Regions from separate parts of the Pseudoalteromonas sp. XMcav11-Q genome, predicted to be linked through region 2. Evidence: predicted binding sites of a transcription regulator. Region 2 holds the regulator's gene; the other holds the start of a gene.
What was found. Region 2 encodes FliA, which starts transcription of late flagellar genes. Its sites were predicted from a motif close to CTAAAGNTNNNNNNNNNNNNGCCGATA; they were not measured.
Positions count from the first base shown of each region.

Region 1: a site for FliA is predicted at 1,948-1,974, ahead of ABMY45_RS12245 (DUF3530 family protein). Genes of this name have one in related genera too.

Region 1 covers NZ_JBECOX010000006.1:237,805-242,233, forward strand. Annotated here, with positions in the region: gene nhaD (sodium:proton antiporter NhaD) at 1-75, opposite strand, end outside; gene ABMY45_RS12235 (2OG-Fe(II) oxygenase family protein) at 222-911, shown strand; gene ABMY45_RS12240 (DUF368 domain-containing protein) at 949-1,884, opposite strand; gene ABMY45_RS12245 (DUF3530 family protein) at 2,005-2,850, shown strand; gene djlA (co-chaperone DjlA) at 2,860-3,705, opposite strand; gene murU (N-acetylmuramate alpha-1-phosphate uridylyltransferase MurU) at 3,695-4,387, opposite strand; gene ABMY45_RS12260 (phosphotransferase) at 4,396-4,429, opposite strand, start outside.
Region 2 covers NZ_JBECOX010000005.1:168,042-172,470, reverse strand. Annotated here, with positions in the region: gene flhF (flagellar biosynthesis protein FlhF) at 1-1,037, shown strand, start outside; gene ABMY45_RS10175 (MinD/ParA family protein) at 1,030-1,890, shown strand; gene ABMY45_RS10170 (RNA polymerase sigma factor FliA) at 1,893-2,627, shown strand; gene cheY (chemotaxis response regulator CheY) at 2,670-3,053, shown strand; gene ABMY45_RS10160 (protein phosphatase CheZ) at 3,074-3,850, shown strand; gene ABMY45_RS10155 (chemotaxis protein CheA) at 3,864-4,429, shown strand, end outside.

The sequences.
Region 1 (4,429 bases), on a different contig from region 2:
AGCCGCCAAGGCTGGTGATGGGATCACGGATATGACCCATGCGCAACAGAATAGCAGTAGTCCATTGATTTTCATTTTTTTGCCTATCGATGAGTGCAGAGGGATGGCATTTCAGCCAAACTCACTTTAGCATAGATAAAAAGTAATCAGCATTGGACTGAAGTCTAAGGCATGCTGTTTACAGTATTACAAACAGGCCCATACATCAGCAGTAGGTATTTATGCTTCAACTTTCGCAGCAACAACAAATTGAATTACAGCAAAAATTGAGCAACGAAGGCTTTGCACGGATTGAAAATATTCTAGACGATACAAACGCTCAACAACTACATGAGTGCCTCTGTAACCTAGACTACCAACTCGCACTTTTTCATAACGGGGCAGCAAAATCAGTCAAAGACAGTGATATTCTTGCCTTAACACCACAAGAGCAGCAAGCCTTGCTCGAAGATATACATAGCTATGCATCACGTGGCGTTGGTTTTATGTATGGCCGCCACTCCATAGAATCGACGAGTCCTGAGGCGCTGAAAAAGCTCTACAATAACCTCAATAGTAGCGCTGTACAGTCCTGCTTTTCCGCGATATCTGGACAGAACATTATCCGTACCTCTGCCCAAGCAACACGATTTATTGGTGGTCAGTATTTAACGCGACATAATGATATTGTTGAAGCAGAGGGCCGGGTTTATGCCTATGTACTTAGCCTAAGCAAAAGTTGGCACCCTGACTGGGGCGGGCTACTGCAGTTTTTTGAACGTGATGGCACACCCACTAAAAGTTATGCACCTAAGTTCAATTCACTGGTGGTTTTTGATGTAAGTAAAATTCATTCTGTGACTTACGTCGCGCCATTTACAAAAGCGCCGCGACTTTCTGTGACTGGGTGGTTTAGAACAATAGACACGTAAGCTCAACGCGTGTCTATTGTTCTAGATGTCTATTTTATTAATATTTTTCGCTTATCTTTTCAATGGTTAAGATCAGCGCAAGGCCTGCAATGGCAAGCGCAATACATGCCAACGTATTCGGGTCTTGACCATACAGCGTACTGTATTGTGCTGGCAAAATATTGGCCTGACTCAATGGCTTTTCTATACCACTGGAATTCACGTAAGTCGTAAGCACTTGTTTCCAAGGCCACAATAAATTAAGCGAGCCAAGTAAAAAGCCAGCAAGTAGCGAAAACGTTACTTGTTGATAGTGCGCCAATAGCCAGCTGAGTAGGCGCGAAAACGACATTAACCCCACAATACAACCTAGTAAGAATAAACTCACTAAGCCAAATTCAAGCTGGTTCACCGCACTGAGCACATGACCATACATACCCAATAACAGTAGGATAAAGCTCCCTGAGATCCCAGGTAAGATCATCGCGCAAATGGCAATAGCACCTGAGATAAAAAACATCCAATGAGATGCTTGCGCTTCAGCTGGTGAAAGAGAAGTAATAGCAAAGGCCACGACAGCACCAACTGCGCAGGCGATAATATTTTGGCCGTTCCAATGAGAGACCTGTTTTGCAACATAAATAAAAGAAGCGACGATAAGACCAAAGAAAAATGACCATACCAATGTTTGATGTGCTTCCAATAAATAAGTGATCACCTTCGCCAAAGACGCTGCACTGATGAGCAAACCAGAAAATACCGCCAGTAAAAAGCTACCATCAATGTACTGCCACGTTGCTTTTAGGCCGTCACGGCGCAATGTGCTCAAAGCCTGTAAGTTCACACTTTTGATGGCATTTAAAAAACGTGCATAGATACCGGTAATAAAAGCGATAGTACCGCCAGAAACGCCAGGGACAACATCCGCAGCCCCCATTCCGGCCCCTTTCAAAAACATAAAGAGATAGTCTCGTTTGCTATCTTTATACTGCACAAATTTCTCCTTTCATTTCCACTGCCGAGCAGTTTAACTTAAAACGCTAAAAAATAGCGACAGCTAAAGCTTTCGCTTAACTGGTCGATAACCAATTATGATATTTTACGCGCTTGTACCATGATCATCAGAACGCTTTTATTACTTGTTACCGCTTTACCCGCGACAACTTTTGCAGCAGAACATATTGATGCAGCACCGCTTGGTTCTCTTTATCAGCAAGACGCTAATCGGTTCTACGAGCCATCGCAATTGATTAAGTTGGAAAGCGAAAACGAGAGCTTTTATGTATTTCATCAAGAATATATGGCAGCTGCTCGTGAAGGCATCGTGATCTTATTACCAGACATGCAAACTCCACCCCTCAATAACAGCGGCATAAGCTTTCTTGCAAAACGCTTAAGCGATGATGGCTACGACACCTATACCCTTACTCCGCCAGACCTTTCTTATGCACCGAGTCTGCTAGAGCAAGACATCGCGCTCCCCGATGCTGAAAAACCGGCTCAGCAAACGCTTGCACCCATTTCAGAATTTAATCTCGACGAATATAAAATGGCCCTGATCAGCCGCTTTGAGGTGCTTTACAACACCCTGTCCATGACTCAAACAGAAAAGTTGGTGGTTGTCGCATTTGGTAATAGCGCAGGTTTATTCGGTGAGCACTTAGCTACCCTGCCCAATCTACGTATCGATGCCTTTGCCGTTGTTAGCCCACAACTGCCTAATGCAACGCGGCAAAAGCACTTAGCATCCAACCTTTCTCTGATAAGCCCTGCTTTACTGGATGTTTACTACAGTTTTGACAATCCTATTGTGGTCGACAATACGCCGGACAGAGCGCGCTGGGCGAGAAAAAACAGTAAATTAGATTATCGCCAACGGGAGCTTTTTGGAGAAAAAACCGATCCACTCCAACATCAAAGGCTCAGAAAGGAGTTACTCGGCTTTTTACGCGTCTTATAGTGTTTCAAGTTAGCTCTTTTTTAAATATTCATAGGCAGACTGAATATCTTGGCTTTTACGCTTTGCAACTTCCATCATATGCTTAGGTAATCCCTGAGACACCAATTTGTCAGGATGATGCTGCGACATCAGTTTGCGGTAAGCTTTTTTGATATCACGCTCATTTGCCTCTTCATTCAATCCCAGTACAGCCAAAGCTTTAGCACGGCTTAAGCCATTATCTTGTGATGCTGGTTGACGGCCGCCATGTTGCTGGTATTGATGTTGCGATCTCCCCGACGCCTGTGAGCGGCGAAACTCAAATTCTGCTTGGTAGCGTTTTAGCAGGAATAAAAAGTGTGTTTCTGCAAAGCCTAAATACTTGCTCACTTGTTTAAGTAAGGCCTTCTCCGCATCAGACACATGACCATCACAAAATGCCATTTGAATTTGAATCTCTAAAAACAGCTGCCTCAAGTCATAGCGTCTGGCAAAAGCTTCTTTAAAATCGGTAACCGCTTCTTTTATCGAAAAGTCACTGCTTTTTCCCGCAGTAAACGCATGTTGTGCTTCTTTTCGCTCTTCACCCTGCAAGCCCATTTCGCTCATAAACGCAGACGCAGCTTGAATGTGGATTTCGCTGACTCGACCATTAGACTTCGCAATATGTCCCATCACAGAAAAACAGCTGGAAAAGAACAAGGCTTGGCGCTCATGCAGATCTTCACCTTTCATGAAACCTTGAAAGCCACCGACTTTATCAAAATCCTGACGCAAACTTTTATCAAATAAATGGCCGAGATAAAAACCTAAAATAGCACCTAGCCAACGACCAAATAAAAAGCCGAAAATTGTGCCTAATAATTTACCCCACATCGCTATATCCTAACTTTTCGTTGATCATTTTTAGTCGCTCTGGCGTGCCGATGTCGTCCCATGCGCCCAAATACAGTTCAGTAGAAACTTTATGCTGCTCAAGTCCACTGCGCAGCAACGGCCCTAGTTTTATAAAGCCAGCCCCAAGCTCGGTAAAAAAACTTTGGTGATATTTGCCAATGCCAGACAAGGTATACTTTTGCTGATTGAGCGGTTGATGGGCAAGGCAAAAATCGCCTTCAGGATTATGTTCGGGATTTTCTACCAACACAATGTGCGCCTCGCAATGGCCCTCTGCTGTGCTGCCGAGCTGTAACTGCACTAAGCTGCTGACATCATAGTCCGTAAAAATATCGCCATTGAGTACAATAAAGCTGTCATCCTGTTCACATAACATCGGCAGTGCTTGAATGATTCCACCTGCGGTTTCTAATCCACCCTCAGGTTCATCACTGTACTCAATATTGACACCGAAGTGACTACCATTGCCGAAATAGTCTTTTATCACCTGACCTTGCCATGCAAGATTTATCACGATATCGCAGATCCCAGCCGCTTTTAAACGCTCGATATGATGCTCAAGTAGTGGTTTTCCTGCGACGTTAAGCATAGGTTTTGGTTGGTTCGCGGTCAGTGGCATCATGCGTTTACCACGACCAGCAGATAAAATTATCGCTTTCATTGTTACTTCTATTTTGTGCCTAATTTGGCCTGCGCTTGAGGC
Region 2 (4,429 bases):
TTGACTTTGATGATGATGGATTTGAGCAACCACAGCAGTGGATCGAGTCTGATGAATTAGACAACGGTTTTGGTGATGATTTACCTGAGTTAAATGCCAAGCCTGACGAAATGAGTGCGATGCGTGAAGAGATGAACGCTATTCGTCAATTACTTGAACATCAAGTATCTGGTCTAATGAAACAAGAAATGGCTCGTCGCGATCCAACCCGTGCGTGCCTTGTAGATCGTCTGGAAGGAATGGGCATAGACAAAGATGTCGCTGAGCAAATGGCATGTTTTATCCCTGATGATGTGTCTCGTAAAGAAGCTTGGGACGCGCTGTTGAATATGGTAATTAACCAAATGCACACCACCAACAATGATATTCTTCGTCAAGGTGGCGTATTTGCAATGGTTGGTCCAACTGGTGTTGGCAAAACCACAACGGTTGCAAAATTAGCGGCATTAGGCGCACAAAAATACGGTGCAGATAAAGTGGCGCTAATAACCACCGATACCTATAGAATCGGCGCTTACGAGCAACTAGCTACCTATGGTAGAATCATCGGTTGTCCGGTTAAACAAGTTAAAGATGCAAATGAACTTGCAGAAGTGCTTTATCATTTACGCAATAAGCGTCTAGTATTAATAGATACGGCGGGAATGAGTCAAAGAGATTTGCGCTTAACTGAACAGTTAAATACACTTATGCGTAGCGCGAGAGTAGATATTCGTAGCTATTTAGTGTTGAGTGCGACAGCACAGATGAATGTGTTACAAGAAACAGTAAGACACTTCAAAAAAGTAAATTTAAGTGGCTGTATTTTCACAAAACTTGATGAAAGTCTAAGTTTGGGTGAGATAATTAGCATAGCGATTCAAAATCGCTTGCCAATAGGGTATCTTACCAACGGTCAGCGAGTGCCAGAAGACATTCGCGTAGCAAATGCTCAAAAGCTAGTAAAAAAGGCTGAGCAATTGTATTTAAAAAGAATAAAAGCACAGCACTCTCGACGTGTACCTGTAGCGTCAGAGTCAGTAGGAATGTATGATTAACACAGTTTTAGATCAAGCAAGTGGCCTGCGTAGAATGAGTCAAAATAGCAACCAGGGTGTAAAAGTAATAGCCGTGACCGGTGGTAAAGGTGGGGTGGGTAAAACCAATGTCTCGCTCAATACTGCCATCGCTATGGGCCAACAAGGACAGCGAGTTCTCGTTTTAGATGCGGACTTGGGCTTGGCAAACTGTGATGTGATGTTAGGGCTCCGAGTAGAAAAGAACCTTTCACATGTGTTGTCGGGTGAATGTGAACTAGATGAGATTCTCGTAGAAGGTCCCGCTGGTATCAAAATTGTGCCAGCTACTTCGGGTTCTCAAAGCATGGTGGAGTTGACTCCCGCAGAGCATGCTGGACTTATTCGCGCATTTAGCGAGCTTAACACTCAATTTGATGTTTTAATTGTTGATACCGCAGCTGGTATCTCAGATATGGTTCTGAGCTTCTCTCGAGCTGCACAAGATGTGATGGTTGTTGTGTGTGATGAACCGACTTCTATTACGGATGCTTATGCGTTGATCAAAGTTTTAAGCAGAGAGCATGGCGTTTATCGTTTTAAAATAGTTGCCAATATGGTCCGCAGTATGCGTGAAGGGCAAGAATTATTTGCTAAACTTTCAAAAGTTACAGACCGTTTTCTTGATGTAGCATTGGAATTAGTGGCCACAGTACCATTTGACGAAAACATGCGTAAGTCCTCTCGTAGACAAAGAGCAATCGTGGATTTATTTCCGAGCTCTCCAGCAGCAGTTGCAATTAAAGGACTTGCTGCCAAGGCAGTTAAATGGCCAATTCCTCATCAACCTTCCGGTCATCTAGAATTTTTCATTGAACAACTTGTAAACGGGTGATTATGGCTTCTCCGGTCAACAGAGCTGCGGGATATCAAACTTCTGACCATATCCATAAAGTGGTCGAGAGACATGCTCCACTTGTCAAAAAAGTGGCATGTCACCTGATCGCTCGGCTTCCGGCAAGTGTGCAGCTCGACGATCTAATTCAATCAGGTATGATTGGATTGATTGAAGCATCTAAAAATTTCGATGCTACTAAAGGCGCTAGTTTCGAGACCTTTGCGGGGATACGCATCCGAGGTGCAATGCTAGATGAAATCCGTCGCGGAGATTGGGCCCCTCGGTCCGTACATAAAAACAGCAGAATGGTAGCCGAAGCGATATCTGAGCTCGAATCTCTCCTTGGCCGCGAACCAAAAGACACTGAAATCGCTGAAAAACTTGATATATCTTTAGATGAGTACCATCATATTTTACATGATGTAAATGCAAGTAAAGTCATCGGCATTGAGGATCTAGGGGTTGATGAAGATGTGATAACCCCAGCAAACAGCGATTTTGCGCTAGACAAACCGTTTAATAACGTTAAAAATGAACGTTTTAACGAGTCTTTAGTAAATGCTATCAAAGCACTACCCGAAAGGGATGCTCTGGTGTTGTCACTTTACTATAACGACGAAATGAATTTGAAAGAGATTGGTGCCATCCTTGATGTCAGTGAATCTCGAGTAAGCCAAATTCACGGTCAGGCAATGATAAAGCTCAAAGCTAAAATCAATGACTGGATAAATTAGAGTACATAAAATAGTTGGGTTCGAACCTCACTGGAGGAAGTTTTGGATAAGAACATGAAGATTCTCGTGGTTGATGATTTCTCTACTATGAGAAGAATAATCAAAAACCTATTAAGAGATTTAGGCTTTACCAATGTTCAAGAAGCTGATGATGGTAGTACAGCACTTCCGATGCTACAAAATCAGGAGTTTGACTTTGTAGTAACTGATTGGAACATGCCGGGCATGCAAGGTATTGATCTGCTTCGTGCAATACGCGCAGATGAAAAGCTTAAGCACATTCCAGTGTTGATGGTTACCGCAGAAGCGAAAAAAGAACAAATTGTTGCAGCAGCGCAAGCTGGGGTGAACGGATATATTGTTAAACCGTTTACTGCAGGTACGCTCAAGACTAAGCTTGAAAAAGTATTTGAGCGACTAGGCTAAACAGCAAGGGGATATGGCCTATGTCTGTAAATGCTGCGCCGCAAATTACACTTGAACAAGCCAAGCAACTTGTTGAGCTACTAGAGCAAGGTGAACAAGAAAAAGCTGACCAGCTGATTTTAGAAGCTGCTAACAAAGAGCAATCGGAGTTATTTGCAGAAGTTGGAAAGCTAACTCGCCAATTACACGAGTCCTTGAAGAACTTTGAGCTGGATACTCGACTCTCAGATCTCACGACAGAGGCTATACCTGACGCCAAGCAGCGTCTTAATTATGTTATGGAAATGACAGAAAGCGCTGCTAATAAAACGATGGACGCGGTCGAAGAAAGCTTACCTCTTGCGCAGAATCTTGCGGATGAGTTAGCACAAATAAAGCCTACTTGGGATCGGTTGATGAGCAGAGATATTCAACTCGGTGAGTTTAAATCTCTGTGTCATGATCTCGACAGCTTTATGCAGACTTCAAAGACACGTACAGACGAATTACAAGGCTTAATGACTAATGTGCTGATGGCGCAAGACTATCAGGATTTGACTGGGCAGGTCATCCGTCGAGTCATTGAGCTTGTGAGAGAAGTAGAAGATAGTCTCATTCACCTTCTAACTGTGTTTGGTACTTCGGATGAAGCGCCTGCAGTTGCAGAAAATGCGAATGAAAACGAAATAAAAACAACTGAGACTATCAGTGATGAATTGTCTGGACCTGAAGGTCCAATTATTGACGCTGAATCGCGAGATGACGTGGTTTCTGGTCAAGACGAAGTCGATGACTTGCTATCTAGTTTAGGCTTCTAGTTGGAGAGTGTGTATGAGCTTTGAAGTCGATGAAGATATCTTGCAGGACTTTCTTGTTGAAGCAGGCGAAATATTAGAACTGTTATCTGAACAGCTTGTTGAACTAGAAAATAATCCCGAAGATAAAGAACTTCTCAATGCGATTTTCCGTGGCTTCCATACTGTTAAAGGTGGAGCAGGCTTCCTCGGTATGACCGAACTGGTTGATGCCTGTCACGGTGCAGAGAACGTGTTTGATGTACTAAGACAAGGGCAGCGAAAAGTAACGTCAGAATTAATGGATGTTATTTTGCAATCTTTGGATACGATCAACGAAATGTTCGCTTGTATTCAAAACCGAGAGGAACCCGAAGCTGCCGATCCTGTGTTGCTTGAAACCCTCCATAAACTCAGCCAACCTGCATCTGAAGACGAAGTCAGTGAAGTGATTGAGGAACCTGTTTCAGAGCCAGAATCTGTTGTACCAGATTTAAGTGCGGATGATATTCTATTCGATGCGGACGCAGATTCAGGCGATGATAGCGGCTCTAGCATTGATGAGATAACAGAAGAAGAATTTGAAAATCTATTAGATGAGTT